DNA from 2 places in the Comamonas sp. UBA7528 genome. Region 1 is predicted to be linked to the other one. Evidence: riboswitches for the same ligand, from Rfam matches in the RefSeq annotation. Region 1 holds a riboswitch; the other holds the start of a gene.
The links. Region 1 has a riboswitch for glycine ahead of gcvT (glycine cleavage system aminomethyltransferase GcvT). Riboswitches for the same ligand answer to the same signal wherever they lie in the genome.

Region 1 (14,907 bases):
ACTGGCCCGCGAGACCATTCTGATCCGCGAACTGTTCGCCGACTTCCAGAAGAAGAACCCCGTCACCGACGCCGAAATCAAGGCCGAATACGACAAGTTCGCCGCTGCCAACGAAGGCAAGGAATACCACGCAGCCCACATCCTGGTGGACTCCGAAGACCGCGCCAAGGCCATCATTGCCGAAGTGAACGGCGGCAAGAAGTTCGAAGACATCGCCAAGAAGGAATCCAAGGATCCCGGATCCGGCGCCCAAGGCGGCGACCTGGGCTGGGCCAACCCCGGCAACTACGTGCCCGAATTCAGCGAAGCCATGCTCAAGCTGAACAAGGGTGAAATGACCAGCGCCCCGGTCAAGAGCCAGTTCGGCTGGCACGTGATCCGCGTGATCGAAACCCGCCAGGCCCAGCTGCCTGCGCTGGACGACGTCAAGCCCCAGATCGCCCAGCAACTGGAACAGCAAAAGCTGATGCAGTTCCAGGACGGTCTGCGCGCCAAGGCCAAGGTGCAGTAAGCACCCGGCACGGTGCCGCTGGCCAGCACCTGCGCCCCCAAAACGCGGCTTCGGCCGCGTTTTTTATGGGCGCCCGCAGCGCATGCGACGCCGGCAACCGCCCGGCGGCCCGGCCTGCTCTCCTTTTAGAAACAGGCAAGCCCCTGCCCGCGCCGCCATCGGCGGCAGACAGGGGCTTGCCCGGCAGGTGTGACCGGGGGCTCAGCCCTTCGGCCTCAGACCCTCACTCTCTCAGGCTGCGCACAGATCCGCCTGGCGCAGCAGATGCTTCTGGATCTTGCCGCTGGTGGTCTTGGGCAGGCTGTCGACAAAGTGGTAGCTGCGCGGGCGCTTGTAGCTGGCCAGGCGGTCCCCCTGCATCAAAAACGCATCCAGCACCGCGGCCGTGACCACCGTTCCCGGCTTGGCGACCACATAGGCCGCCACCACCTGGCCCCAGCGCGCGTCCTTCTCGCCCACCACAGCCGCTTCCAGCACCTCGGCGTGCCCCACCAGGGCGTCCTCCACCTCGCGCGGGTAGACGTTCTCCGCCCCCGAATTGATCATGTAGTCGATGCGGTCGCGGATCCACAGATAGCCATCGGCGTCCAGGTGCCCCAGATCGCCGGTGTGGTACCAGCCATGGGCCAGCGCCTTGGCGTTGGCCTCCGGGCGATTCAGGTAGCCGGCCATCATGCAGGGGCCGCGCACCAGGATCTCGCCCACCTCGCCCACCGCGCAGGCATCGGCCGGGTCGGTGGCGGCGCCGTCTTCGCGCACCCGCGCCACCCGCAGATCGTGGTTCAGCGACGGCAGGCCGGCCGAACCGGCATGGCTGAGCTGCTCATGCGGGTACAGCACCGACATGCACGGCCCCATTTCGGTGGTGCCGAAGACCTGCACCAGGCCCGAGCCCACCTGGCGCGTCCACTCGCGGATCAGGTGCGGCGCCATCGAGGCCCCGCCGTACTCCACCAGCCGCAGCGACGACAGATCGCGCTGCCCCAGGGTGGCGTCGTTCAGCAGCATGGTGACCATGGTCGGCGCGGCAAAGAAGAAGGTGACTTTTTCCGCCTCCACCAGGCGCAGCGCATCGGCGGCATCGAAGCGGCGCTGCAGCACCAGGGTGCCCCCCACCTGCAGGCGCGGCAAAAAGCTGGTGTGCAGCTCGGCCGTGTGGTTCAGCGGGGCCACCGACAGGCCCACATCCTCACGGCGGAACTGCATCACCTGGTGCATCATGGCGTTGTGCGCCAGCTTGCTGCGGTGGGTGTGCAGCACACCTTTGGGGCGGCCGGTGGTGCCGCTGGTGTACATCAGGATGCAGGGCGCATCCTCGTCCACCCGCACGTCCACCGCCGTGGCGGGCTGGCCGGCCGCCAGCGCGGCCAGCTGCGCGGTGGCACAGGCCGGCGCGGCGCCCGGGTCGGCGTGGATCCAGTGCTGCACCTGGGGCACCAGCAGCTTGGCCCTTTCGACCACAGCAGCGCCCTCATCCTCGAACACCAGCGCCTTGGCGCTGCCGTCCTGCAGGATGAACGCCAGCTCCTGCGCCGCCAGCCGGTAGTTGATGGGATTGAAGATGGCGCCCAGGCGCGCGGTCGCCAGCAAGGTGAACACAAAGGCCGGCGTGTTGTACAGAAAGGCGGCCACCACATCGCCCTGGCCTATGCCCAGCTGCTGCAGACCATGGGCGTGGCGGTTCACCTCGGCATCCAGCTCGGCATAGGTCCAGGCGCGGCGGCCCTGCGCGTCCGACACCACCAGCGCCTCCTTGCGCGGCAGATAGCGCGCCGGCCAGGCCAGCGTATCGCCCAGGGTCAGCGCCGCACGCGGTGCCGGGACAGGGGCTGCGCCCGCGGGGGAAAACTGTGTGTCGACCAACTTCGTCTCCTTGAATCCATCGAAATTGGTACACGAGTATAGGGAGCGCATCAGATCGTTTGCATCTATGCATATGCATCGGGGTAGGCACCGCCCATCGGCCCGGATATACTGCGCGGATTCGTCAGGAGAGCGCGCCCGGCCAGCAGGCCCAGCGGCGCCGCCGAAGGCGCAGGGGCAACCCCGAACGCTCAGGCAAAAGGACTGGCAGCCGCCCGCCGCATCGACCGCGGGCGTACCTTGTTGGAGAGAGGCGCGGGTGCCGGCACCCCGTCCACCGAAGGAGCAAGCCCCACGCCTGGAAGGTGCGGGTGAATCTCTCAGGTAAAGCGGACAACAGGGCAAAGCGCAGGCGGCGCAGGCCGCCGGCATTTCTTTTGCTTTGCTCTGCGACACCATGACCGCTGACACCACCGACCTGCTGACCACCCCGCTGTACGCCCTGCACCTGGAGCTGGGGGCACGCATGGTTCCCTTTGCCGGCTACGCCATGCCGGTGCAATACCCCAGCGGCCTGATGGCCGAACACCGCCACACCCGCGACGCCGCCGGCCTGTTCGACGTCTCCCACATGGGCCAGCTGCGCCTGGTGGGCCCCGACGCCGCCGCCGCACTGGAAACCCTGCTGCCCGTCGACGTACAGGGCCTGGGCCTGCACAAGCAGCGCTACGGCCTGCTGCTCAACGCCCAGGGCGGCATCCTGGACGACCTGATGTTCGTCAACCGCGGCGAGGACCTGTTCCTCATCGTCAACGGCGCCTGCAAGGTGGCCGACATCGCCCACATCCAGCAGCACATCGGCAGCCGCTGCCAGGTCATCCCCATGCCCGAACAGGCCCTGCTGGCCCTGCAAGGCCCGCAGGCCGCTGCGGCCCTGGGCCGCCTGGCCCCCGAAGTGCTGGGTCTGGTGTTCATGACCGGCATGGCGGTGCAGATCGACGGCATTGCCTGCTACGTCACGCGCAGCGGCTACACCGGCGAAGACGGCTTTGAAATCTCCGTGCCGGGCACCCAGGCCGAAGCCCTGGCCCGCAAGCTGCTGGCCCAGCCCGAGGTGGAACCCGTCGGCCTGGGCGCACGCAATTCGCTGCGCCTGGAAGCCGGCCTGTGCCTGTACGGCAACGACATGGACGACAAGACCACGCCGGTGGAAGCCGCCCTCACCTGGGCCATCCAGAAGGTGCGCCGCACCGGCGGCGCCCGCGCGGGCGGCTTTCTGGGCGCCGACACCGTGCTGGCCCAGCTGGACAACCCGGCGCTGGTGCAGCGCAAGCGCGTGGGCCTGATCGCCACCGAGCGCGTGCCGGTGCGCGAGCCCGCCGTGCTGGAGAACATGGACGGCCAGCAGGTCGGCTACATCACCAGCGGCCTGCTCAGCCCCAGCCTGAACCAGCCCGTGGCCCTGGGCTATGTGCAGCCCGACTACACCGCCGAAGGCACGGAACTGTTCGCCATGGTGCGCGGCAAGCCGGTGCCCATGAAGGTGTCGGCCACCCCGTTCGTCCCCGCGCGCTACCACCGCGGCTGAACGGCCCTGCCGGACTCCCGCACCACAAAAAAGGCACAGCCAACCCCTGGTGCCGGTGCGCGGGCCGCTACAGTGCTGCCAGACCTGTCCCAAACACTGCGTGCACCGCCTGCACCAGCCCCTTTTTCAGAACTTACCTAACGGAGCTTCCCATGAGCATCAAGTTTTCCAAAGAGCACGAGTGGATCAACACCGCCGACACCAACGCCGCCGTGGTCGGCATCACCGTCCACGCGCAGGACGCGCTGGGCGATGTGGTGTTCGTCGACCTGCCCGCTGTGGGCACCACCTTCAATGAAGGCGAAGTGGCCGGCGTGGTCGAATCCGTCAAGGCCGCAGCCGACGTCTACATGCCCGTGAGCGGCGAGATCGTCGAGATCAACGAAGCCCTGCGCGACGACCCCTCCCTGGCCAACAGCGACCCGCTGGGTGCCGGCTGGTTCTTCAAGGTCAAGCTGTCCGATGCATCGCAACTGGATGCCCTGATGGACAAGACCGCCTACGACAGCTTCGCGGCCGGCGCCTGACGCCCAGCCCGCAGCCGTACCGCCCCAGCTTTTGAGATAGGTCCCCTCCATGCTGATGTCTGCCCCCGCCCCTGTGGAATCGCTCCACGCCCTGGAAAACCACAGCGAATTCCTGCCCCGCCATATCGGCATCGATGCGCAGGATGAAGCCCACATGCTCAGCGTGATCGGCGAAGCCTCGCGCGCTGCGCTGATCGACTCCATCGTGCCCAAGGCCATCCGCCGCAGCCGCGCCATGCAGCTGCCGGCCGCGGTGACCGAGGCCGAGGCGCTGGCAGAGCTGAAGGCACTGGCGGGCCAGAACCGCGTGCTCAAAAGCTTTATCGGCCAGGGCTACTACGGCACCCACACGCCGGGCGTGATCCTGCGCAACATCCTGGAGAACCCCGCCTGGTACACGGCCTACACGCCCTACCAGGCCGAAATCTCCCAGGGCCGCATGGAGGCGCTGGTCAACTTCCAGACCATGGTCACCGACCTGACCGGCATGCCCATCGCCAACGCCTCCATGCTGGACGAGGCCACGGCCGCCGCCGAAGCCATGACGCTGGCCAAGCGTTCCGTCAAATCGAAGAGCAACCGCTTCGTGGTGGCGGGCGACACCCACCCGCAGACCATCGAGGTGGTGCAGACCCGCGCCGCCCCGCTGGGCATCACCGTGGTGGTGGCCAACTCCAAGGAGGAGTGGGAGGCAGCGCTGGCGGGTGACTTCTTCGCCGCGCTGATCCAGTACCCTGCCAGCAGCGGCTGGATCGTGGACTGGAAGGCCGATGTCCAGGCCATCCATGCCCAGCAGGCTGCAGCCATCTTCGCCACCGACCTGCTGGCCCTGACCCTGCTGACGCCGCCCGGCGAAATGGGCGCCGACATCGTGGTCGGCAGCACCCAGCGCTTTGGCATGCCCATGGGCGCGGGCGGCCCGCACGCTGCCTTCATGGCCTGCCGCGACGAATTCAAGCGCTCCCTGCCCGGCCGCCTGGTCGGCGTGAGCGTGGACGTACACGGCAAACCCGCCTACCGCCTGGCGCTGCAGACCCGCGAGCAACACATCCGCCGCGAAAAAGCCACCTCCAACATCTGTACGGCCCAGGTGCTGCCGGCGGTCATCGCCAGCATGTACGCCGTCTACCACGGCCCCCAGGGCCTGGCGCGCATCGCCCGCCGCGTGGCCCGCCTTACGGCCATCCTCAGCCGCGGCCTGACCCAGCTGGGCCATTCCAGCCGCCACCACGGCACGGCCTTCGACACCATCGCACTGCACACCCAGGGCGCGACCGATGCCATCGCTGCGCGCGCCGTCGCCCAGGGCGTGAACCTGCGCAAGGCCTGGAACGAATACCTGTGCATCAGCCTGGACGAAACCAGCACCCGTGCCGATGTGGAACTGCTCTGGAGCATCTTCGCCCAGGACGGCCAGGCCCTGCCAACGGTCGAGGCCATGGACGAAGGCGCGCCCTCGCTGATCCCCGACGGCCTGCAGCGCAGCAGCAGCTACCTGACCCACCCGGTGTTCAACACCCACCACTCCGAAACCGCCATGCTGCGCTACATCCGCAGCCTCAGCGACAAGGACCTGGCGCTGGACCGCAGCATGATCCCGCTGGGCTCGTGCACCATGAAGCTCAACGCCACCAGCGAGATGATTCCCATCACCTGGCCGGAGTTCGCCCACATCCACCCCTTTGCCCCAGCCGACCAGCTGCAGGGCTACGCCCAGCTGGACGCCCAACTGCGCCAGTGGCTGTGCGAAGCCACAGGCTACGCTGGCGTCAGCCTGCAGCCCAATGCCGGCAGCCAGGGCGAATACGCCGGCCTGCTGGCCATCAAGGGCTTCCACGCCGCGCGCGGCGAAGCCCACCGCAACATCTGCCTGATCCCCAGCAGCGCCCACGGCACCAACCCCGCCAGCGCCCAGATGGTGGGCATGCAGGTGGTGGTCACCAAGTGCGATGACAACGGCAACGTCGATCTGGCCGATCTGCAGGCCAAGTGCGAGCAGCACAGCGCCAACCTGGCCTGCGTGATGATCACCTACCCCAGCACGCACGGCGTGTTCGAGACCCAGGTGAAGGAGCTCTGCGCCCTGGTGCACCGCCACGGCGGCCGCGTCTACGTGGACGGCGCCAACATGAACGCCCTGGTCGGCGTGGCCGCCCCCGGAGAATTCGGCGGCGATGTGAGCCACCTGAACCTGCACAAGACCTTCTGCATCCCCCACGGCGGTGGCGGCCCCGGCGTGGGCCCGGTCTGTGTGGTGGAAGACCTGGTGCCCTTCCTGCCCGGTCATGCCGCAGGCGGCATTGCCGGCCAGGTCGGTGCGGTCAGTGCCGCCCCCCTGGGCAATGCGGCCGTGCTGCCCATCAGCTGGATGTACATCCGCATGATGGGCGCCGCCGGCCTGCAGGCCGCCACGGAAACCGCCATCCTCAGCGCCAACTACATCAGCGCCCGCCTCAAAGACCATTTCCCCACGCTGTACGCCTCGGCCAACGGCCATGTGGCGCACGAGTGCATCCTGGACCTGCGTGGCCTGAAGGACACCAGCGGCGTGATGGCCGAAGACGTGGCCAAGCGCCTGATCGACTACGGCTTCCACGCGCCCACCCTGTCCTTCCCGGTGGCCAACACGCTGATGGTGGAGCCCACCGAGAGCGAACCGCTGGCCGAGATCGACCGCTTCATCGCCGCGATGATCGCCATCCGTGAGGAAATCCGCCAGGTGGAAGCCGGCCGCTGGGACCGGGAAGACAACCCGCTCAAGCACGCCCCCCACACCGCCGAGCAGGTGGTGGGGGACAACTGGCAGCATGCCTACGGGCGCGAAACAGCGGCCTACCCGCTGCCCGCGCTGCGCCGCAGCAAGTACTGGAGCCCGGTGGGCCGCGTGGACAATGTCTATGGCGACCGCAACCTGTTCTGCAGCTGCGTGCCGCTGGACGCATTTTCGGAGTGACTTTCGGCGGAAAGTCCACACCACCTAGGGATAGCCCTTGTAGCCGCCCCTGTGGGCGGCTTACACTGCCCCTCCCTGTGGCGTGACACACCCGCGCTGCGGCACCACTTCTATGAGCCGCCCGGACCTCTCCTTTCTGCTGCAACACGAAGATCCTGACGCCACCCAGGATCTGCTGCCTCCTGCGCCGTCGCTGGCGCCGGCCTATCCCAATCTGGATGCCTGGGAGGTCACGGAGCACAGCTCCGACGATCCGCTGGCCGCGTTGGTCGCCGAGCTGCGCAACTACCAGGCCGAGCTGGAAATCCAGAACAAGGTGCTGGACTACAGCCAGGCGGTGGCCGAAAGCGCGTCCGAGCGCTTCGAAGCCCTGTTCTCCAGCGTGCCGCTGCCGCTGCTGGTGATCGACGAGCACGACATCGTCATCCAGGCCAACGCCATGGCGCACAGCGCCTTCCAGTCGCCCAGCCAGGACCGGCTGCTGGCCTCCTTCATGCCCTTTGTGGTGCCCGAGGACGCCGACCGCGTGGCCCAGGCCTTTCTGGAAGCACGCCAGCAAGGCCGCAGCGAAGTGCACGAGGTGCAATTCTCCGTGGCCCAGGGCCATGCCATGCAGGGTGATCTGCACATCGCCTGCATCGAAATCCCCCAGCGCACCGGCCCGGCATCGGCCCAGTTCATGTGCGCCGTGGTCGACCAGGGCCCGCTGCTGGCCGAACGCCAGACCCTGCAGGAGCGCAACACCCAGCTGCACGCCAGCGAGCGGCGGCTGGAGGCGGTGATCAACACCTCCATGGACGCCATCATCTGCGTGGACAGCCAGCGGCGCATCACCGTCTTCAACCCCACGGCCGCCACGCTGTTCCTGTGTCCGGTGCAGGAAGCGCTGGGCAGCCGCCTGGAGCGCTTTCTGCCCGATGCGGCCTACGCGCTGGAACTGGCCCCGCTGACCACCCAGGCGGTGCTGGGCGAGATGACCGGCCGCACCGCCAGCGGCCGCGACATCCCTGTGGAAGTCGGCATCTCGTTCGAACGCTATGGCGAGGGCGAGACCACCACCGTCTTCGCCCGGGACCTCACCAGCCGCAAGCGCGCCGAAGCCCAGCGCGGCGAGCTGGAAGTGCAGCTGCGCGAATCGCACAAGATGCAGGCCCTGGGCACGCTGGCCGGCGGCATTGCGCACGACTTCAACAACATCGTCGGCGCCATCCTGGGCAACGTGGAGCTGGCCATGGCCGACTGCGCCCAGAACAGCCCGCTGCAGGAAAGCCTGCGCGAGATCGAAAAAGCCGGCAAGCGCGCCCGCGACCTGGTGCGCCAGATCCTGACCTTCAGCCGGAACCAGCCGCCCCAGCGCCGCGCCGTGCATGCCGGCGAGGTGCTGCGCGACACTGAGCGCTTGCTGCGCGTGTCCCTGCCACCGGCCATCGAGCTGCAGACCCACGTCCCCGCCCATCTGCCTGCGCTGCTGGCCGACCCCACCCAGGTGGAGCAGGCCTTGTTCAACCTGGCCACCAATGCCATGCACGCCATCGGCGAAGTCCGGGGCATGGTGCGCATGGAGGTGGAGCTGCAGGACCCCGACCCCCGCCTGCGCGAGCGCCTGGGCCTGGCCAACAGCCCCTACATCGTCTACACCGTGCAGGACAATGGCCCGGGCATGACGCCGCAGACGCTGCAGCGCATCTTCGAGCCCTTCTTCACCACCAAGCCCGTGGGCCAGGGCACCGGCCTGGGCCTGGCCGTGGTGCACGGCGTGATGCGCACCCATGGCGGCGCCGTGGATGTGCACAGCCAGCCCGGCCTGGGCAGCCGCTTTGCGCTGTACTTCCCGGTCACCGAAGGGGTGGAGCTGCCGCCCGTGGTAGCCGAGCCGCCGCGCACCTCGGTGGTGGCCACGCCGCCGGCCGCCGGTACCATGCTGGCCGACTGCCATGTGATGTACGTGGACGACGACGAAGCCCTGGTCTTCCTGGTCAAGCGCCTGCTCAAGCGCCGGGGCTACCGCGTCACCGGCTTCAGCGACCCGCACGAGGCCACGCAGGCCCTGCACGCCGCGCCTCAGGAATACCACCTGCTGGTGACCGACTACAACATGCCCGGCTACTGCGGCGTCGATCTGGTGCGCGCCGCGCTGCAGATCCGCCCCGACCTGCCCGTGGCGCTGGCTTCGGGCTACATCACCGCCGAAATCGAGCAACAGGCCCTGTCGGCCGGTGCCCAGGCCCTGATCCACAAGCCCAACGATGTGGAAGAGCTGTGCGCCACCGTGGACCGCCTGCTGCATGGCGGCAGTGCCGAGCCCTCCGCCGCCTGAGCGCAGCCCCCTGCCGATGACCGAGATGTGTGCCCAGGCCGCCGCGCCGCTGCATTGCCTGTTCGAAGACCCGCACCTGCTGGTGCTGGACAAGCCCGCCGGCCTGCTGTGCGTGCCCGGGCGCGGCCCGGACAAGCAGGACTGCCTGAGCGCCCGCGCCCAGGCACGCTGGCCCGAAGCGCTGATCGTGCACCGGCTGGACATGGCCACCTCCGGCATCGTGCTGATGGCCCGCAGCCTGGACGTGCAGCGCCGCCTCAGCCTGGCTTTCGAGCAGCGCCGGGTGCACAAGAGCTACGAAGCCGTGGTCAGCGGCACCCCGTCCGCAGCACTGCAGCAGTGGCAGGACCTGCACGCCCCGATTGCCGGCGACTGGGAACGCCGCCCGCTGCGCGTGGTGGCCCCGGAAGGCAAGCCCAGCCATACGCGCTGGCAGCGGCTGGAGACCTGGCTGCAACCGGTGCAGGGGCAAACACAAGCGCAAGAGCTGCCCGTCAGCCGCCTGCGGCTGGAGCCGGTGACCGGCCGCACCCACCAGCTGCGCCTGCATATGCAGCACCTGGGCCACCCCATGCTGGGCGACGCCCTGTACGCGCCACCGGACATTGCCGCCGCCGCCCCGCGCCTGCTGCTGCATGCCTGCACGCTGGCGCTGCAGCACCCCATCACAGGGCAGGACATGCACTGGCACAGTGCAGTGCCGTTCTGAGCCACGCGCGCTTCCTGCGCCTTTCTGCCCCATCCCGCAGCCGTCCTGCGCCAGCATCGCCTCGCAGTTCCCAGGGTGAACCCCGAGACCGGGCCGACACGGTTCAAACCCGGTTTGTCCCTGCGCAAAAAACCATAAGAAAAATACGCCTGTACGGCGCTCTGGAATTAAATAGCCTGCTATTCATTTCATAGACAGTAAGGGCTGACATCCGTCTGACGCAGGGTTTTCACTGCGGCGCTTGAAACCTGCACTTCGGCGCAAAAGCTTTTACAGATTTGCAATATTCCTGCAATCTTCCGCCTGCACAGCGCCCCTGCGGTGGGGGTATCAAATTTGCAGGCGCTTGCTCCATAGGCAAAAACCCTGTTGTTGCACCTACCCCGGCCGATAAGCTGTGCTCCTTGCCAATTTCCCCGCCTCGCATTTGGCATGGACATTGCAAACCCTCCGGATATATCGACACTTCACCACAACAGAGAGGATTTTTATGCGCACTCCGTTCCGTATGCATGCCGTGGTTGCGGCACTGGGTCTTGCTGGCGCCGCGTTCCTGGGCACGGCCCACGCACAGGCCATCAAGATCGCCATGGTGATCCCCACGACCGGCCCTCTGACGCAATACGGTGACATGGTCAAGGAAGGCGCAACCACGGCCGTGGAAATGGCCAATGCCGCTGGTGGCATCAACGGCAAGAAGATCGAGCTGGTGCCGGTGGACGACGCCTGCGAACCCAAGCAAGGCCCCGTCGCCGCCAACCGCGTGGTCAACAGCAAGATCGGCTATGTGATCGGTCCCGTCTGCTCGGGCGCCTCCATCGCTGCCGCCCCCATCTACAACAACGAAGGCGTGGTCGTGGTCACCCCTTCCGCCACGTCGCCCGCGCTGACCGATGGCAAGAACTACCACTTCATCTTCCGCACCATCGGCCGTGACGACCAGCAGGGCCCTGCCGCTGCCAAGTTCATCATCACCCAGGCCAAGCCCAAGAAGGTCGCCATCCTGCACGACAAGCAGTCGTACGGCCAGGGCATTGCCGCTTCCGTGCGCGATGACCTGAAGAAGGCCAACGTGCCCGTGGCCCTGTTCGAAGGCATCAACGCCGGCGACAGCGACTACTCCGCCGTCATCACCAAGCTCAAGGGCGCGGGCGTGGACTTCGTCTACTTCGGCGGCTACCACCCCGAAATGGGCCTGCTGCTGCGCCAGGCCGCCGAGCAAGGCCTGAAGGTCAAGATGATGGGTCCCGAAGGTGTGGGCAACCCCGAAGTCAACGCCATCGCCGGCGCCGCCGTCGAAGGCATGCTGGTGACCCTGCCGGCCGACTTCTCTGCCAACCCCAAGAACGCAGCCGTGGTCAAGGCCTTCAAGGATGCCAAGCGCAATGCGTCGGGCGCCTTCCAGCTGACCTCGTTCGCCGCCGCCCAGTCGCTGCTGGACAGCATCAAGGCCGTGGGTGACAACCCCGCCAAGGTGGCTGACCACCTGCACAAGGCCACGATCGACACCGTGATCGGCCCTGTGTCCTGGTCCAAGCAGGGTGACCTGAAGTCCTTCGACTTCCAGGTCTTCCAGTGGCACAAGGACGGCAGCAAGACGCTGGCCAAGTAAGCCGCTAGCCAGCTAGCACCACGGGGCAGGACAGCCGCACCCATCGGCGTTCCTGCCCCGTTTCTTTAACCCGGGCCTCCCGCCATCCTTGCCTGTGGCCCTCAACGGCGGAAGAGACACCATGTCTGACTTATTGCCCCAGCTGATACAGCAGCTTTTCAACGGGCTCTCTCTCGGAGCCATCTATGCCCTGATTGCCATCGGCTACACCATGGTCTACGGCATCATTGGCATGATCAATTTCGCCCATGGCGACATCTACATGATCGGGGCCTATGTCGGCCTGGTCACGCTGTCGGCCGTGGGTACGCAGGGCAGCCTGCCCATCTGGGCCGTGATCGGCCTGATGCTGGTGGTCGCCGTCATCATCACCGGCGTGTACGGCCTGGCCGTCGAACAGGTGGCCTACAAGCCCTTGCGCAACAGCCCCCGCCTGGTGGCGCTGATCTCCGCCATCGGCATGTCCATCTTCCTGCAGAACTGGGTGGCCCTGGGCCAGGGCGCGCGCGACATGGCCGTGCCTTCGCTGCTGCCCGGCGCCATCAACTTCCACATGGGTGACAACTTCGAAGTCTTCATCCCCTACGCCCGCATGCTGATCATCGTGGTCGCCGTGGTGCTGATGGTGCTGCTGACGCTGTACATCAAGCATTCCCGCATGGGCCGCGCCTCGCGCGCCTGCGCACAGGACATGCACATGGCCAGCATGCTGGGCATCAACACCAACCGCGTGATCTCGTTCACCTTTGTGCTGGGTGCCGTGCTGGCCGCCGTGGGCGGCGTGCTGATCGCCCTGGCCGTGGGCAAGCTCAACCCCTTCATCGGCTTCATCGCCGGCATCAAGGCCTTCACGGCCGCGGTGCTGGGCGGCATCGGCTCCATCCCGGGCGCCATGCTCGGCGGCGTGATCCTGGGCGTGGCCGAAACCTTTGCTGCTGCCTACATCTCGTCGGAATACAAGGACATCGTGGCCTTCGGCCTGCTGGTGCTGATCCTGCTGTTCCGCCCCACCGGCCTGCTGGGCAAACCTGAAGTGGAGAAAGTCTGATGCACCGCCTACGCCTTCAACTCGGGCCGGCGCTGCTGGCTGCCCTGGTGACCGCGCTGGTGGTCACCCCCATCTTCGGTCTGCACCTGGAACGCGCCGGCATGCGCACCACCCTGGTCCCGCAGTGGGACTACGTGCTCTGGGCCTGCGCCATTGTGTTCGTCTGGCAGCTGGTGCGCCCCGCCGTGCGCGGCGTCACCCGCACCTGGAGCCTGCCTTCGCTGCCTACCGTGCCGGAACGCCACCGCAACGGCCTGATCCTGGCCATGCTGCTGTTCGCCGTGTCCTGGCCGTTCTTTGCCGGCCGCAATGCGGTGGACATCGCCACCTTGGCCATGATCTACGTGATGCTGGGCCTGGGCCTGAACATCGTCGTGGGCTTTGCCGGCCTGCTGGACCTGGGCTTCGTGGGCTTCTACGCCGTGGGCGCCTACACCTATGCCCTGCTCTACCACTGGGCGGGCTGGAGCTTCTGGGAAGCGCTGCCGCTGTCGGGCGCCATGTCGGCCCTGTTCGGCTTTGCCCTGGGCTTTCCGGTGCTGCGCCTGCGCGGCGACTACCTGGCCATCGTGACGCTGGGCTTTGGTGAAATCATCCGCCTGCTGCTGGTCAACCTGACCGACTGGACCGGCGGCCCGGACGGCATCTCCAGCATCCCCAAGCCCACGGTGATGGGCCTGCCGATGACCCGCTCGCCCCTGACCGAGGACGGCACCACCTTCCACCAGTTCTTCGGCCTGGAGTTCAACTCCATGCACATGGTGATCTTCCTGTACCTGATGGCCCTGCTGCTGGCGGTGGTGACGCTGCTCATCAGCAACCGACTGATCCGCATGCCCATCGGCCGGGCCTGGGAAGCGCTGCGCGAAGACGAGATCGCCTGCCGCTCGCTGGGTCTGAACCCCATGAAGATCAAGCTCTCTGCCTTCACGCTGGGCGCCATGTTCGCCGGCTTTGGCGGTGCCTTCTTTGCGGCACGCCAGGGCATCGTCAACCCCGAATCCTTCACCTTCATCGAATCCGCGCTGATCCTGGCCATTGTGGTGCTGGGCGGCATGGGTTCGCAGATCGGCGTGATCGTGGCAGCCATCCTGCTGACCGTGCTGCCCGAGCTGGCCCGTGAATTCTCCGAATACCGCATGCTGATCTTTGGTCTGGTCATGATTTTGATGATGGTCTGGCGCCCGCAGGGCCTGCTGCCCATGAAGCGCCACCACGTGCAAGTGCCCCAGGCGCCCTCCGCCAAGGGAGACGCCGCATGAGCCATATCCTGGAAGTCAAGGACCTGAGCATGCGCTTCGGCGGCCTGCTGGCCGTCGACGGCGTGCAACTGGCGCTCAAGCCCAAGGAAATCTTCGCCATCATCGGCCCCAACGGTGCCGGCAAGACCACGGTGTTCAACTGCATCAGCGGCTTCTACAAGCCCACCACCGGCCGGATCGCACTGGAGAGCCAGTCGATCGCCGGCCTGGGCAGCCACAGCGTGGCCCAGCGCGGCGTGGTGCGCACCTTCCAGAACGTGCGCCTGTTCAAGCGCATGACGGCGCTGGAAAACCTGCTGGTGGCCCAGCACCGCCGCACCAGCGCCTCGGTGCTGGGCGGGCTGTTCAACACCAAGTCCTACCGCCAGAGCGAACGCGATGCCATGGACCGCGCCCTGCACTGGCTGGACTTCATGGGCCTGCGCGAGTTCGCCAACCGCGAGGCCGGCAACCTGGCCTACGGCCACCAGCGCCGCCTGGAAATCGCCCGCTGCATGATCACCGAGCCCAAGGTGCTGATGCTGGACGAACCCGCCGCCGGCCTGAACCCGCAGGAAAAGAAAGACCTGCAGGGCCT
Region 2 (14,907 bases), on a different contig from region 1:
TTCATGCTGGCATTGGAGCGCCTGTCACCGCTGGAGCGTGCGGCCTTCCTGCTGCACGACGTGTTCGATCTGGAGTACGAGGAGATCGGTCGCCACCTGGACCGCAACCTCGACACCTGCCGCCAGCTGGTCAGCCGGGCACGTCGCCATGTCAAGGCGGGCTATGCACGCTGCGAAGTCGCCGAGGAAGAACGCCAACGCCTGGCAGCCGCCTTCGCGCAGGCCATTCGCACCCAGGACGTCCACGCATTGGCACAGGTGCTGGCAAAGGATGCGGTGTTGGTCGCCGATGGCGGCGGCAAGGTCAGCGCTATCACCAAACCGCTGCGCGGCAATGTCGGCATTGCCAAGGCCCTGATCGGCTGGGCAAGGCTGGAGAACAACCGTGGTTGGCGTGTTGTGCCGACCACGGTCAACGGTCTGCCCGGCTGCCTGATTCTGGACGATCGCAACCATGGCGCACTGGTGCAGACCATCGCCCTCGCCTCTGCCGCCGACGCAGACGGCCGTATTGGCGCCATCTACGTACAGCGCAACCCGGACAAGCTGGCCGGGAGCATGCAGAAGCTGGCAGCGAAGGATTAGAAAAATTCGGTGCGCATGTCACAAAGCGCCAGGCCCTGTCGTCTTGTTCATGTAGCGCGCTTGCTGCAAGCCCGCTACGCCAACCTGTACCAAGGAAATGACCATGACTGCACACTCGCCGCGCCTCGACTACATGCAAACCTCCCCCGACCTGTTCAGGAAGTATCTCGCTTTCGGCATGGCCGGCAAACTGGACGAAGGCCTCGCCTTGCTGGTAGACATTCGTGCTTCGCAACTGAACGGTTGTGCCTTCTGCCTTGACATGCACGTCAAGCAGGCCAGGCTCCACGGCGAACGGGAGTTGCGCCTGCACCACCTCGCCATCTGGCGCGAGTCCACGCTGTTCACGCCACAAGAGCGCATGGCCCTGGCGTGGACCGAAGCCCTGACGAAGATACAAGCCGAAGGGGTCTCGGACGAACTCTATGCCGCCGCCCGGGAGCACTTCCAGGAAGCCGAACTCTCCGAGCTCACCTTCCGCGTGGTCGCCATCAACGGCTGGAACCGCCTTAACGTGGCTTTCCGCAACCTGCCGGGCTCGAAGGACCAGATGTTCGGACTGGACAAGGCCGAGCTGCACTGAATCCGGCGGCCTGCCAACCCATAGCAACATTGGACACAGAGGCTGCTGATTCGTTGGCAGCCTTTTTCTGTCAACGGCGGCATGAAGGCCGCGCGCCGACGCCCATGGTGTGACAGCGCGGGCTGGTGGGCAGCACCCTGGGCCCCGCCATGCCGCATGGGCGCTGCAGACGGCATGGCACGAAAAAGACCGGCAATTTTCTTGGCGGGCTGGCGCCTGACCCGCCCCCTGTCAGCGCAGCAAATGGGGTGATGGCGCAATCGGGCGCAGCCTGCTCCGCAAAGCAGATTTCATCGCGAAAAGAAATCGACCTCCTTGGCGCACCACAGGAGACAAACCTGTATGTCGACCATCCGCACACCTGGTTACGCGCAAGATGGAAAAATTGAAATTTCTCTATTGACAGAAATTTCAACCACCACCACACTGCCCCCATGCAACTCAGTCCCATCGCCGAACGCTTTGTCCGCCACTGGGGTGATATGGGGGCCGCTTGGGGCGTGAACCGCACCGTGGCCCAGATCCACGCCCTGCTGTTCTTCCATGGCCGCCCGCTGAACGCCGACGAACTGTGCGACACCCTGGGGGCCGCACGCTCCAATGTCAGCAACAGCCTCAAAGAGCTGCTGGCCTGGAACCTGGTGCGCACCAGCCGCCGCCCCGGCGACCGGCGCGAATATTTCGAAACCTCGGCCGATGTGTGGGAGCTGCTGCGCACCATCGTGCGCGAGCGCAAGCAGCGCGAGTTCGACCCCACCAGCCAGATGCTGCGCGAGCTGATCGCAGCCCCCGGCTTTGACCAGGAATCGCCCGACGCGCAGGACCGCGTGCACGAAACACTGCGGCTGATGGAGTCCATGGGCGTGTGGACGGACGAAATGCTGCGCCTGTCCCCGGCCACGCTGGACAAGATTTTGAGGCTGGGCGCCAGCGTCCAACGCTTTGTCAGGGGCTGAGATGGCACCGCCCCTGCACCGCTGCACGATGGCGCCACAAGCTGCGCTTACACCAGGGACCGCAGACCGCAGAGACACCACGCCACCCATTTGAAATTTCTGTCAAAACGGAAATCAACCTTCACACCACGAAAGGAGCCGGTATGCGCATCCTCGTCTGCGGCGGAAATGGCTTTCTGGGCCGCCATATCGTCAGCGCACTGGTGGACGCAGGCCACGACCCGGTCGTGCGCAGCCGCCACTCCGATCCGGCGCTGAACTTTGTCCACGCCACCACCGCAGCGGACTGGCTGCCCCATCTGCAGGGCATGGACGCCGTGGTCAACGCAGTGGGGGCCCTGCGCGACATGCCCGGCCAGCCGCTGCAGGCCCTGCACGCCGATGCCCCCATCGCCCTGTTCGATGCCTGCGCCCAGGCCGGTGTGCGGCGTGTGGTGCAGGTCTCGGCCCTGGGCGTGGCTTCCAACGACACCTCTTACGCCCGGACCAAACGTGCAGCGGACGAGCATCTGCTGGCCCTGACCGCCCGGGGGGCACTGCACGGCGTGGTGGTGCGCCCCAGTGTCATCTTTGGCGCTGGCGGCGCCAGCACTGCGCTGTTCCTGAACCTCGCCCGTATGCCAGCCCTGCTGTTGCCGCCGGCCGTGCAGGACAGCGCCATCCAGCCCGTGGCCGTGCGCGACCTGGCGGCCGTTCTGGCCCGGCTGGCTACGCAGGACACACCCACAGGCCTGGTCGAAATCGGCGGCCCGCAGCCGCTGGCCCTGGGCGCTCTGGTGGCCAGCCTGCGAGCACAGATGGGCCTGAGCCCTGCCGCTGTGGGCCGCCTGCCCCAATGGCTGGCCGTGGCTGGTGCCCGCGTGGGCGACCACATTCCCAGCCTGCCCTGGTGCAGCGACACGCTGGCCATGCTGCAGACACCCAATGTCTGTGACCCGGCCACCCTGCCCGCGTTGCTGGGCCGCACCCCGGTGGCCCCCGACGCCCTGTACGCCACGCTGCCGCAGCACGGCAAGCGGCACGCATGAACCGCCCCGACATGGTTTCTGCTGTCACCGCCCCCTCGCTGCGTGCATTGCGCACCCTGCACGCCAGCCTGGTGCTGGTCTGGCTGGGCACGGCCATCGCCAGTGCGCTGGACGATGCCGGCTGGTCAGGCCTGCAGCATGCCGGTGCCCGCCTGCTGCAGGACGCCGGCATCACCAACCCTGCCTGGCAAACCGGGGTGATCTGGAGCGGTCTGCTGGCCGACCTGGCCGTGGGCCTGTGGCTGCTGCGCGGCATGTGGCAGCCTGGCCGCGCCGCCTACGCCGTCGCGCTGGCCCTGATGGCCGCCATGACCGTGGTCGGCACCGTGCTGCAACCCGCGCTGTGGCTGCACCCGCTGGGTCCGCTGCTCAAGAACCTGCCCATTGCTGCCGCGCTGTGGGTGCTGTGGTCGGCCCATGCACCTGCCGCGGCCAGCCCCGCCACGGCATCTGCCTCCATCCCCACTTCCCCCCGTGTCCAGCCTTCCCACGCTGCACCGGCCCACACCCCGGATTGCCTGTGAACACCTATCTGCTGCTCAAAACCCTGCACATCCTCTCCAGCGTGCTGCTGGTAGGTACCGGCCTGGGCTCGGCCTTCTATATGTTCTTTGCCAACCGCAGCGGCTCGGTGGCGGCCCAGGCCGTGGTCAGCCGGCTCGTGGTGCGCGCGGACTGGTGGTTTACCACGCCCTGCATCTTCATCCAACCGGCCACCGGCATCGCCATGGCGCAGATGGCCGGCTGGCCGCTGGGCACGCCCTGGCTGGCACTGTCGCTGGGCCTGTATGTGCTGGCCGGCATCTGCTGGCTGCCCGTGGTGTGGCTGCAGATCCGCATGGCCGCCCTGGCCCAGCTGACCGTGCAGGCCGATGCGCAGGCCCGCGCCCTGCCCCAGCTGTACCACTGGTACCAGCGCCGTTGGGAAGCACTGGGCTATCCGGCTTTTATCGCCATGGCAGGAACCTACTACCTGATGGTGAACAAGTCCGCGCTGTGGGGGTGAGATGGTGAGGACCCGGATTCCGTGAACCAGGACGGAGCGCTGCGCGCGGCCAGGGTGCTTCCAGGCATTGCAGCCAACGCGCAAGACGCCGCCATGCCCGGCCCCGTAAACACCTTCCTGCCGCTTCAGGCCTACCGGCAGCAGCCCAGCCCGGAGCAGGTCAATGGCCTGCGCACGCCGGCTGGACTGCCCGCCACCGCTCAGCGCATCGGCAGCCTGGCCTCGTCCTTGACCTCTTCCATCACCGCATAGGTGCGCGTCTCGCGCACACCGGGCAGCTGCCACAGCACGCGGCCCGCGAACGCGCGGTAGGCGTGCATGTCGGCCATGCGGGTCTTGAGCAGATAGTCAAAGCCGCCGGCCACCATATGGCACTCCATCACCTCGGGATGCACCTGCACGGCGGCCTTGAATTCATCGAACACATTGGGGGTGGTGCGGTCCAGCAGCACTTCCACAAACACCAGCATGCCCACGCCCAGCTTCTGGGGGTTCAGCCGGGCTTCGTAACCCAGGATGAATTTTTCGCGCGTCAGGCGCTGCACGCGGGCCAGCACGGCGGTGGGCGACAGGGCCACGCGTTCGGCCAATTTCAGGTTGGAGATGCGGCCATCGTCCTGCAGGATGGCAAGAATGCGCCGGTCGATGCGATCCAGCCCACTGTCCGGCAGTTGGCCTTCTTCGGCATCACTTGGTGAATTGTTCGTTGTGTCTGGCATTTTTCAGAATTTTATTCGTCACATTTTCGGAAATCATCGCGCAATTCATTAACCATCCAGTTCTCTGGGAGCCTTCCATGTCCAGCCCCCTGCCTGCCGGCGCTGTTTCTGCCATGACCACCGTCGATGCGGTTCGCCATTTTGCGACCGGTCCGGCCCCCGCCACGCCTTTGCGTGCCGCCATCACTGCCGCCTGCCGCATTCCCGAGCCCCAGGCCGTGGCCCCGCTGCTGGAGCAGGCCCGCCTGCCCGCCGCCACCGCCCAGGCGGTGCAGGACATGGCGCTACAGCTGGCCCAGCAACTGCGCGCGCGCAAGGCCGGCAGCGGCAAAAGCGGGCTGGTGCAGGGCTTGCTGCAGGAATTCTCGCTCTCCAGCCAGGAAGGCATTGCACTGATGTGCCTGGCCGAAGCGCTGCTGCGCATTCCCGACAGCGCCACCCGCGATGCGCTGATCCGCGACAAGATCCGCGACGGCGACTGGCAAAGCCACCTGGGCAAAAGCCCCTCGCTGTTCGTCAACGCTGCGGCCTGGGGCCTGCTGCTGACGGGCAAGCTGGTGGCTACCCACAGCGAAGGCAGCCTGGGCACGGCACTGGCCAAACTCACATCCAAGGGCGGCGAGCCCCTGGTGCGCAAGGGCGTGGACATGGCCATGCGCATGATGGGCGAGCAGTTCGTGACCGGCGAGACCATTGGCGAAGCACTGCACAACGCCCGCCGCCTGGAAGCGCAGGGCTTTCGCTATTCCTACGACATGCTGGGCGAGGCCGCACTGACCGAAGACGATGCAGCGCGCTACATGCAGTCCTACGTTGATGCCATCCACGCCATTGGCAAGGCGTCGGCCGGACGCGGCATCTATGAAGGACCGGGCATCTCCATCAAGCTCAGCGCCCTGCACCCGCGCTACAGCCGCGCGCAGTACGCCCGCGTGATGACCGAGTTGCTGCCGCGCGTGCTGCAGCTGGCCGAGCTGGCCCGCCAGTACGACATCGGCATGAACATCGACGCGGAAGAAGCCGACCGGCTGGAAATCTCCCTCGACCTGCTGGAAGCCCTGTGCCAGGCCCCGTCGCTGGCCGGCTGGAATGGCCTGGGCTTTGTGATCCAGGCCTACCAGAAGCGCTGCCCGTTCGTGATCGACCATGTGATCGACCTGGCACGCCGCACCGGCCACCGGCTGATGGTCCGCCTGGTCAAGGGCGCCTACTGGGACAGCGAGATCAAGCGCGCCCAGATCGACGGACTGGCCGACTACCCGGTCTACACCCGCAAGGTGCACACCGATGTTTCCTACCTGGCCTGCGCACGCAAGCTGCTGGCCGCGCCAGACGCGGTTTACCCTCAGTTCGCCACCCACAACGCCCAAACCCTGGCCAGCATCTACCAGATGGCCGAACCCGCCAGCTACCAGCGCGGCCAGTATGAATTCCAGTGCCTGCACGGCATGGGCGAATCGCTGTACGAACAGGTGGTGGGACCGCTGGGCCGCCCCTGCCGCATCTACGCCCCGGTCGGCACGCACGAAACGCTGCTGGCTTACCTGGTGCGCCGCCTGCTGGAAAACGGCGCCAACAGCTCGTTCGTGCATCGCATTGCCGACCCGCTGCTGTCCCTGCATGAGCTGGCAGTATCCCCTGTCACCGTCGTGGACCAGTCCGCCATCCACGAAGGCACCGTGGCAGCACGCCACCCGCGCATCCCCCTGCCCGGCCAGCTCTATGGCCCGCAACGCGCCAATTCGCAAGGGCTGGACCTGAGCAGCGACACTGTGTTGTCCCAGCTGCAAACGGCCATGGAACAGGCACTGGGTGCCAGCTGGCATGCCCAGCCGCTGCTGGCCCCGGATGCCGGCACAGCGTCGCCCACCGAAGCAAGCCCCCTGGCACCGCCCGTGGCGGTGCGCAACCCCGCCGACCACAGCGACCCGCTGGGTACGGTGCGCGATGCCACGCTGGCGGAAGTGGAACAGGCGCTGCAGGCCGCACAGGCTGCCGCTGCCGACTGGGCCCGCACCGCCACCACCGAACGCGCCCGCCTGCTGGCGGCCTGTGCCGACGCCTACGAGGCGCAACTGCCCCAGTTCATCGCCCTGCTGCAGCGCGAGGCCGGCAAGACCTCCGCCAATGCCGTGGCCGAAGTGCGCGAAGCCGTGGACTTTCTGCGCTACTACGCCGCCCAGGTCCAGCGTGATTTTTCCAATGCCACCCACATCCCCCTGGGCCCGGTGGTGTGCATCAGCCCCTGGAACTTCCCGCTGGCCATCTTCACCGGCCAGATTGCCGCAGCCCTGGCCGCTGGCAACACCGTGCTGGCCAAGCCGGCCGAGCAGACGCCACTGGTTGCCCACCTGGCCACGCAGCTGATGCGGCAATCCGGCATCCCGGCACCGGCACTGCAACTGCTGCCCGGTGCGGGCGAGACCGTGGGGGCCGCCCTGGTGGCCGATGCCCGCGTGCAAGGCGTGCTGTTCACCGGCTCCACCGACGTGGCACGCCTGTTGCAGCGCAGTGTGGCCCAGCGCCTGCGCCCGGACGGCCAGCCGGTGGTGCTGATCGCCGAAACCGGCGGCCAGAACGCCATGATCGTGGACTCCTCCGCGCTGGTCGAACAGGTGGTGGGCGATGTATTGAGCAGCGCATTTGACAGCGCCGGTCAGCGCTGTTCGGCCCTGCGCGTGCTGTGCGTGCAGGAAGACGCCGCCCCCCGCGTGCTGGAGATGCTGCGCGGCGCCATGCAGGAGCTGGCCAGCGGCAACCCCGCCGCCCTGTCCACCGATGTGGGGCCGGTGATCGACGCCGAAGCGCAGGCCGGCATCCGCCAGCATATTGCGGCCATGCAGGCCAAGGGCCACCGCACCACACAGGCCCTGCTGCCGCCAGCAGTGGATGGCAACGGTACGTTTGTGGCGCCCACATTGATCGAGATCGACGCCATCAGCGAGCTGCAGCGCGAAGTCTTCGGCCCCGTGCTGCATGTGCTGCGCTACCGCCGTGACCGGCTGCCCCAGTTGCTGGACCAGATCGCTGCCACCGGCTACGGCCTCACCCAGGGACTGCACACCCGCATCGACGAAACCGTGGACGCCGTGCTGGCGCGCGCCCATGCGGGCAATCTGTATGTGAATCGCAATATGGTGGGGGCTGTGGTGGGCGTGCAACCTTTTGGCGGCGAAGGCCTGTCGGGCACGGGCCCCAAGGCCGGCGGCCCGCTGTACCTGCTGCGCCTGCTGGCCCGTCATCCCGGCCGCCTGCGTCCGCTGTTGGAGCGTGCCTGCGGCCCGGCGATCGGCAGCGTCCAGCAACCCGAAGCCCTGCACGCCCTGTCCCGCTGGGCGGCATTGCAGCCTGCAATGGAAGCCGTGCATGCCTACGGCCAGGAACTGCCCGCCCAATCCCCCGCAGGCCTGCGCTATGCCCTGCCCGGCCCCACCGGGGAGCGCAACACCTACCAGTTGCTGCCACGTGCCCAGGTGCTGTGCCAGGCCGACAGCGACATCACCCTGCTGCGCCAGCTGGCCGCGGTGATGGCCGTGGGCAGCCAGGCACTGTGGAGCAGCCAGCATGCGCTGCTGCACAGCCGCTTGCCGGAAGCCGTGCAGACCCGCGTGCAACTGGTGGCCGACGGTGCCCTGGCCCAGACCGAAGTGGATGTGGTCCTGCACGCAGGCAGCCATGCCAGCCTGCAAAGCCTGCTGCAGGCCCTGGCCCAGCGCAGCGGCCCGCTGGTAGGCTGCTGCCACTTGGCCGACGCCACGGCACCGGTCCCGCTGGAACGCCTGCTGCTGGAGCGCGCCGTCAGTGTGAACACCGCCGCCGCCGGCGGCAATGCCAGCCTGATGACCATGGCGTAAAGCCGCCAACCGCCTCTCCTTCCCCCTCTACCACCACCGCCCTCGGCCCGGGAAGGCGGCAGAAGGCGAAGGAGCTGGGCACCCCGCCACAGAACACGTGACGCCGACATGGCAAGCCTGCACACAGACGCTGCCCGCCCAGGCGGCGCCGATAATGCGCCGGCAGGTTTTACCTGCCGGAGTTGACGCCCGCGCATATTGCACACCGCGCTCACGCCAAACTGACGATTGGCTTAACGCAGCACGGTTTGTTGCTTTTCATCAGAGACTTTTCATTACCCTGACATACAGAAAACCTATCGGGAAAAATCGGTTAATATTCAGGCTCCAAATCGCAGTGTGCAATATTCATGGGATTCCGAGAGGGGGGAGAGTCCGATTGGTAGACCGTGCAGGCCCTGCGGTTTGGAACCTTTGCGAGAACAAGCTTGGATGGCCATCACCAAGCTTATTCAAAGCGAGTTCAACTTCAATCAGTTTCTTTTTTTAAAAGCCTGCAGTTTGCGCTGCAGGCTTTATTTTTTGGCACGCCGTTTTCACGCATATGCCGCGCTCCGGTTCGGATTTTTTCGTTTACCGAACCGCGTGCTGCAAGGTGTTTCCCGCGCTGCACGCTTTCTGCCCCACCAAAATCTGCTGCAGTGCAATAGAAGGCGCACACAAAATGCCTGTGCGACCGCCCGTCTACAGCCACGATGTAAAAAAGCCTTGCCTTCCTTTCGGAAGAACAAGGCATCAAACCCCTACGAACGTGGTGTGAGCGCGGCAGGCTCAGCCTGCCTGCCAGCAAGGCCGCGCCACTGCGGCTGCCTGCTGTGCCATGGCACGCACGCCCCACTGCCGGGCGGTGACCAGCAACAACTGGCGCACCTGCTCCTGCGGCGCCTTGCCGAGCGGTGCGAGATGGCTCTTCAAATAAGGCTGGTGGGCAGGCTGTGCTTGCATGACATGCTCCTTGGTTGGGTGCTGCGGGGTGACGTGCGCCACCCCGCAACGTTCTGCTTACTTCTTGGTGTAGATCTGGTCGAAGCTGCCGCCATCCACAAAATGCTTGCCGGCATTGGACCAGCCACCGAAGGCCTGGTCGATGGTGAACAGATCCAGCTTGGGGAACTGGGCCGCGTACTTGGCGCGGGCCTTTTCCGAGGTGGGGCGGTAGTAGTTCTTACCGGCGATGTCCTGGCCTTCGTCCGAGTACAGGTACTTCAGGTATTCCTCGGCCACGGCACGGGTGCCTTTCTTGTCGGCGTTCTTGTCCACCACGGAGACGGTGGGTTCGGCCACGATGCTGACGGAGGGCACCACGATCTGGAACTTCTCGGCACCGAACTCCTTGAGCACCAGGAAGGCTTCGTTTTCCCAGGCCAGCAGCACATCGCCCACATTGCGCTGGGCAAAGGTGATGGTGGAGCCGCGCGCGCCGGTGTCCAGCACAGGCACGTTGCCGTAGACCTTCTTCACGTAGTCCTTGGCACCGGCTTCGCCGCCGAACTTGCGCTTACCGTATTCCCAGGCCGCCAGGTAGTTCCACTGGGCACCTGCCGAAGTCTTGGGGTTGGGGGTGATCACCGACACGCCGGGCTTGACCAGGTCATCCCAGTCCTTGATGCCCTTAGGATTGCCCTTTTTGACCAGGAAGATGATGGTCGAGGTGTAAGGCGCCGAGTTGTGCGGCAGGCGCTTTTGCCAGTCGGCCGCCACCAGGCCGCCGTTCTTGACCAGCGCGTCCACGTCCGGAGCCAGGCCCAGCGTCACCACGTCGGCATCCAGGCCGTCGATCACCGAGCGGGCCTGCTTGCCCGAGCCGCCGTGCGACTGCTTGATCGTCACATCCTGGCCGGCCTTGGCCTTCCAGTACTTGGCGAAGGCCTGGTTGTATTGCACGTACAGTTCGCGCGTCGGGTCATAGGAGACATTCAGCAGGGTCACCTGCTGCTGGGCCAGAGCGGGGAGAGCCGGCAGAGCGCCGAGGGTCAAGCCGGTCAAAAGGCTGGCAAGCAGGGGAAACTTGATAAAGTGGCGGCGATTTGTCATTGAGGGTCTCGGTGATTCTGGTTGCGTTGTCAAACGGCTTCTCGCTCCGTTGCTGTGCATTCTGGAATGCCGCCCTCAAAACTGAAACAAATAAGATTTCAGTTTGTTATTACCAAAACATCCGTAGACAGGATTTCCCCCATGGCACGTACCGTTCACTGCATCAAGCTCGGCCAAGACGCTGAAGGCCTGGACTTTCCGCCCTACCCCGGCGAGCTGGGCAAGCGCATTTTCGAAAGCGTGAGCAAGCAAGCCTGGGCCGACTGGCTCAAGCACCAGACCATGCTGGTCAACGAAAACCGCCTGAACCTGGCCGATGCCCGCGCTCGCCAGTACCTGGCCCGCCAGATGGAAAACCATTTCTTCGGTGCTGGCGCCGACGCCGCAGCCGGCTTTGTGCCGCCCCCCAGCGCGCAGTAATTGCCGCTTGCGCACGCGGTGCTGAGGGCACCGCGTGAAGACCCGCCCCAGCGCTCCAGGCCCTGGGGCTTTCTTTTGCCCGCCGCACCCGCAAGCAGCTTCCCCCGCACCAACGCCCCTGCGGCCTCTGCGCTGTACAAAAGCGCCTAGAATCGCCGCTTTCTGCGGGAGAGCGAGGCGGCTGTACAGCCGGCCTCCGCCGAAGGCGCAAACTCCCATAATCGCTCAGGCCGACGTACCGCAGCAAAGATTCGCCAACTGGAGAGCAGCCCGTGCCCACCCGGCCCGGCTCACCGAAGGGGCAAGTGCCGCAGCACCGGGCTGCGCGCACGCAACTCTCAGGTACAAAGGACAGCGGGAGAGGCGCACCAGACCATGGACAGCATCCATGCCTGGTTTTTTCACGTATGGGTCCGCCATGCTTCCATCTGTTTCGCTGCTGGAATCGTTCCAGCTGTCCAACCTCACCGCCATGCTGGTGATCTACCTAATCGCCATCACGGCCGAAGCCATGTCCGGGGCACTGGCGGCAGGCCGCCGCAACATGGACATCTTTGGTGTGGTGGTGATCGCCTTCGTCACGGCACTGGGTGGCGGCACCATCCGCGACATGGTGCTGGGCCACTACCCCATTGGCTGGACGCAACACCCCGAATATGTGTACCTGGTGATTTCCGCCGGCCTGCTGACCACGGTGGTGGCACGCTACATGATCCACCTCAAGCAGGTGTTTCTGCTGCTGGATGCCATGGGCCTGATCGCCTTTTCGCTAATAGGCTGCAACGTGGCGCTGGAGCTGGGTTACCCCGGCGTGGTGGTGGTGATGGCCGGTATGATTACCGGCATCAGCGGCGGCATTCTGCGCGACGTGCTGTGCAACCAGGTGCCGGTGGTCTTCCGCCGCGAGCTGTATGCCAGCGTGTCCCTGGCCGTCTGCCTGCTGTTCCTGGGCCTGCGCGCGCTGGATGTCAGCTCCAACATCAGCACCCTGGTGTGCTTTGCAGGCGGGCTGCTGTTCCGGCTGGCGGCCATCCGCTTTCACTGGCGGCTGCCCACGTTTTCCTACCAGCAGCGCTGGGAGTGAGCGGATCCCGGCGGCGCGGCGTACCGCCGCTGGGGCGCGCGCCCTGCCCGGCCGATCCTGCGCCGTGCAGGTGCTGCCGCACCATCGTCCTACTCCTCTGAACCCTGCCTCCCATGTCCGAACCGATTGCCTGGCTGCCCGATGGCACCCCCTACAGCCCCCGTTTTGAGGACCGCTACCACAGCGAACTCGGGGGACTGAATCAGGCGCGCCAGGTATTCCTTGCAGGCTGCGGCCTGCCTGCGGCCTGGGCCGACCAGGCGCAATGGCGCGTGCTGGAAACCGGCTTTGGCATGGGCCTGAACTTTCTGGTGACCTGGGCGGCCTGGAAGGCCGATCCGCAGCGCCCGCGCATGCTGCATTTCACATCGGTCGAGGCCTACCCGGTCAGCGCCGACGACCTGCTGCGCGCTGCCCCCACTGATCCCCTGCTGCGCCCGCTGGCCGAACAGCTGGCCGCACGCTTTTACGGCCTGCTGCCGGGCGTACACCGCCTGGGCTTTGAAGATGGCCGCGTGCAGCTGACGCTGTGGATTGGCGATGCCCAGGCCATGCTGCGCCAGCAGACCACGGTGGCCGACAGCATCTACCTGGACGGTTTCAGCCCCAGCACCAACCCCGGCATCTGGGATGCCCACACCCTCAAGGCCCTGGCCCGCCACTGCCGGCGCGGCACGCAACTGGCCACCTGGACCATTGCGCGTGCGGTGCGCGACCAGCTGGCGCAATGCGGCTTTGAAGTGCGCAAAGTGCCCGGCGTGCCCCCCAAGCGCGACAACCTGCAGGCCCGCTTCAACCCGGCCTGGGAACCGCGCGTGCGCGCCCAGGCCGGCCCGCCGCCGGTGACCCAGGCTGGCACGGCCCTGGTGGTGGGCGCTGGCCTGGCCGGCAGTGCAGCCGCCCATAGCCTGGCGCTGCGCGGCTGGCAGGTGCAGGTGCTGGTGGCCGGTGACGGCCCGGCGGACGGCGCCTCCGGCCTGCCCGCCGGCCTGTTCTGCCCCCATGTGTCACCCGATGACAGCGTGCTTTCGCGCCTGTCACGCAACGGGGTGCGCCAGACGCTGCAGCGCCTGCGCGACCTGTGCCAGGAAGGCTCGGACTGGGGCCACAGCGGCGTGCTGGAGCATTGCACCGATGGCGGCACCGGCCTGCCGGCCAGCTGGGCCGGCGGACCGGGCGACGACTGGAGCCACCCCGCCAGCGCCACCCAGTTGGCCCAGGCCGGCCTGCCGCCGGACACCGTGGCCTGCTGGCACCAGCAAGCGGGCTGGGTGCGCCCGGCCCAGCTGGTGCACGCCCAGCTGAAGCACCCGCAGATCCGTGTGCAGGCGCATGCCGTGGTGACCCGCCTGCAGCGCAGCACAGCTGGCCGCTGGCAGGCGCTGGACGCCGACGGCCACCTGCTGGCCGAGGCCGACCTGGCGATACTGGCCTGCGGCCCCGCCACGGCAGAACTGCTGCCACCCCACCAGCATTGGCAACTGCAGCCCATTCGCGGGCAGATCAGCTGGGGGCCGCACACCGCAGACAACGCCAGCGCCCTGCCGCCCTTCCCGGTCAACGGCAATGGCAATCTGGTCACCCACATTCCACAACCGCAAGACCCGCAGCACGGCGAAACCTGGGTCATGGGCTCCACCTTCGAACGCGACGTGACCGAAATGCCCATCTCCGCTGCCGACCAGGCGGCCGCCCACGCGGTGAACCACGGCAAGCTCTCCACGCTGCTGCCCGCCACCGGAGCCGCCATGGCCCCCTGGTTCAACCCGCAGGAGGCCCGCTGCCGCCCCACCTGGGGCCGGGTGCGGGTAGCCAGCCACGACCGGCTGCCGATCGTGGGCCCGGTAGGAACTACACACGGGGCGGCCTCTGCGGCCTCGGTCGCAGACCCGGCCAAAACAGAAGAGAACACAGGGAACACCGAGGACGCACTGTCGGGCCTGTGGGCACTCACCGCCCTGGGCGCGCGCGGGCTGACACTGTCCATCCTCTGCGGCGAACTGCTGGCCGCACGCCTGCACGGCGAACCGCTGCCGCTGGACGCCAAGCTGGCGCTGCACCTGGGGACGGAGCGGCTGCAGCGGCGCGGCTGAACAGAGGGTGTAAGAACGCCCCGACTGACACGCGGCTTCAGCGCACCTGCACTGCCAGAGCACGGTGTGGGGACACAGGGAGAAAGCGTTTCAGCGCAGGTCCTCGGGCATTAGCGCACCAAAGTGCTTTTGCCGAACAGGCTTTCCACCAGATCCACCACCAGCTCGGCCGTCTGGTTGCGGATGTCCAGCGCCGGGTTGAGCTCCACAATGTCCAGCGATGCCATGCGACCGGTGTCCGCAATCATTTCCATGCACAGCTGGGCTTCGCGGTAGTTCGGGCCACCGCGTACGGTGGTGCCGGTGCCGGGAGCGATGTCGGGGTCCAGAAAGTCCACATCAAAACTGAGGTGCAGATGCACATCGGCGCCTTCAGGCCCTTCCAGTCCGGCCAGGGCCTGCTGCATCACGGCACGCATGCCCTGCTCGTCGATGGCACGCATGTCGAACACTTCCAGCCCCAGGCGCTGGATCATGCGCTTTTCCACCTCGTCCACGCTGCGCAGGCCGATCTGGCAGATGTCTGGCCCCTGCAGCGCGGGCGT

Region 2: another riboswitch for glycine. It lies ahead of B3349_RS02925 (trimeric intracellular cation channel family protein); the one in region 1 lies ahead of gcvT (glycine cleavage system aminomethyltransferase GcvT).

What each region holds. Positions count from the first base shown of each region.
Region 1 covers NZ_DLMU01000009.1:347,223-362,129, forward strand. Annotated here, with positions in the region: gene B3349_RS12630 (peptidylprolyl isomerase) at 1-511, shown strand, start outside; gene B3349_RS12635 (fatty acid--CoA ligase) at 743-2,314, opposite strand; glycine riboswitch at 2,494-2,582, shown strand; glycine riboswitch at 2,608-2,721, shown strand; gene gcvT (glycine cleavage system aminomethyltransferase GcvT) at 2,772-3,902, shown strand; gene gcvH (glycine cleavage system protein GcvH) at 4,055-4,429, shown strand; gene gcvP (aminomethyl-transferring glycine dehydrogenase) at 4,479-7,382, shown strand; gene B3349_RS12655 (PAS domain-containing hybrid sensor histidine kinase/response regulator) at 7,495-9,699, shown strand; gene B3349_RS12660 (RluA family pseudouridine synthase) at 9,716-10,408, shown strand; gene B3349_RS12665 (branched-chain amino acid ABC transporter substrate-binding protein) at 10,899-12,020, shown strand; gene livH (high-affinity branched-chain amino acid ABC transporter permease LivH) at 12,142-13,068, shown strand; gene B3349_RS12675 (high-affinity branched-chain amino acid ABC transporter permease LivM) at 13,068-14,330, shown strand; gene livG (high-affinity branched-chain amino acid ABC transporter ATP-binding protein LivG) at 14,327-14,907, shown strand, end outside.
Region 2 covers NZ_DLMU01000002.1:225,721-240,627, reverse strand. Annotated here, with positions in the region: gene sigJ (RNA polymerase sigma factor SigJ) at 1-585, shown strand, start outside; gene B3349_RS02980 (carboxymuconolactone decarboxylase family protein) at 683-1,168, shown strand; gene B3349_RS02975 (GbsR/MarR family transcriptional regulator) at 1,603-2,124, shown strand; gene B3349_RS02970 (NAD-dependent epimerase/dehydratase family protein) at 2,268-3,152, shown strand; partial or broken gene B3349_RS02965 (DoxX-like family protein) at 3,164-3,568, shown strand; gene B3349_RS02960 (DUF2269 family protein) at 3,673-4,158, shown strand; gene B3349_RS02955 (Lrp/AsnC ligand binding domain-containing protein) at 4,359-4,877, opposite strand; gene putA (trifunctional transcriptional regulator/proline dehydrogenase/L-glutamate gamma-semialdehyde dehydrogenase) at 4,991-8,731, shown strand; gene B3349_RS02945 (hypothetical protein) at 9,201-9,467, opposite strand; gene B3349_RS02940 (hypothetical protein) at 9,503-9,676, opposite strand; gene B3349_RS02935 (sulfate ABC transporter substrate-binding protein) at 9,734-10,765, opposite strand; gene B3349_RS02930 (oxidative damage protection protein) at 10,907-11,185, shown strand; glycine riboswitch at 11,341-11,436, shown strand; gene B3349_RS02925 (trimeric intracellular cation channel family protein) at 11,604-12,269, shown strand; gene mnmC (bifunctional tRNA (5-methylaminomethyl-2-thiouridine)(34)-methyltransferase MnmC2/FAD-dependent 5-carboxymethylaminomethyl-2-thiouridine(34) oxidoreductase MnmC1) at 12,383-14,362, shown strand; gene rocF (arginase) at 14,473-14,907, opposite strand, start outside.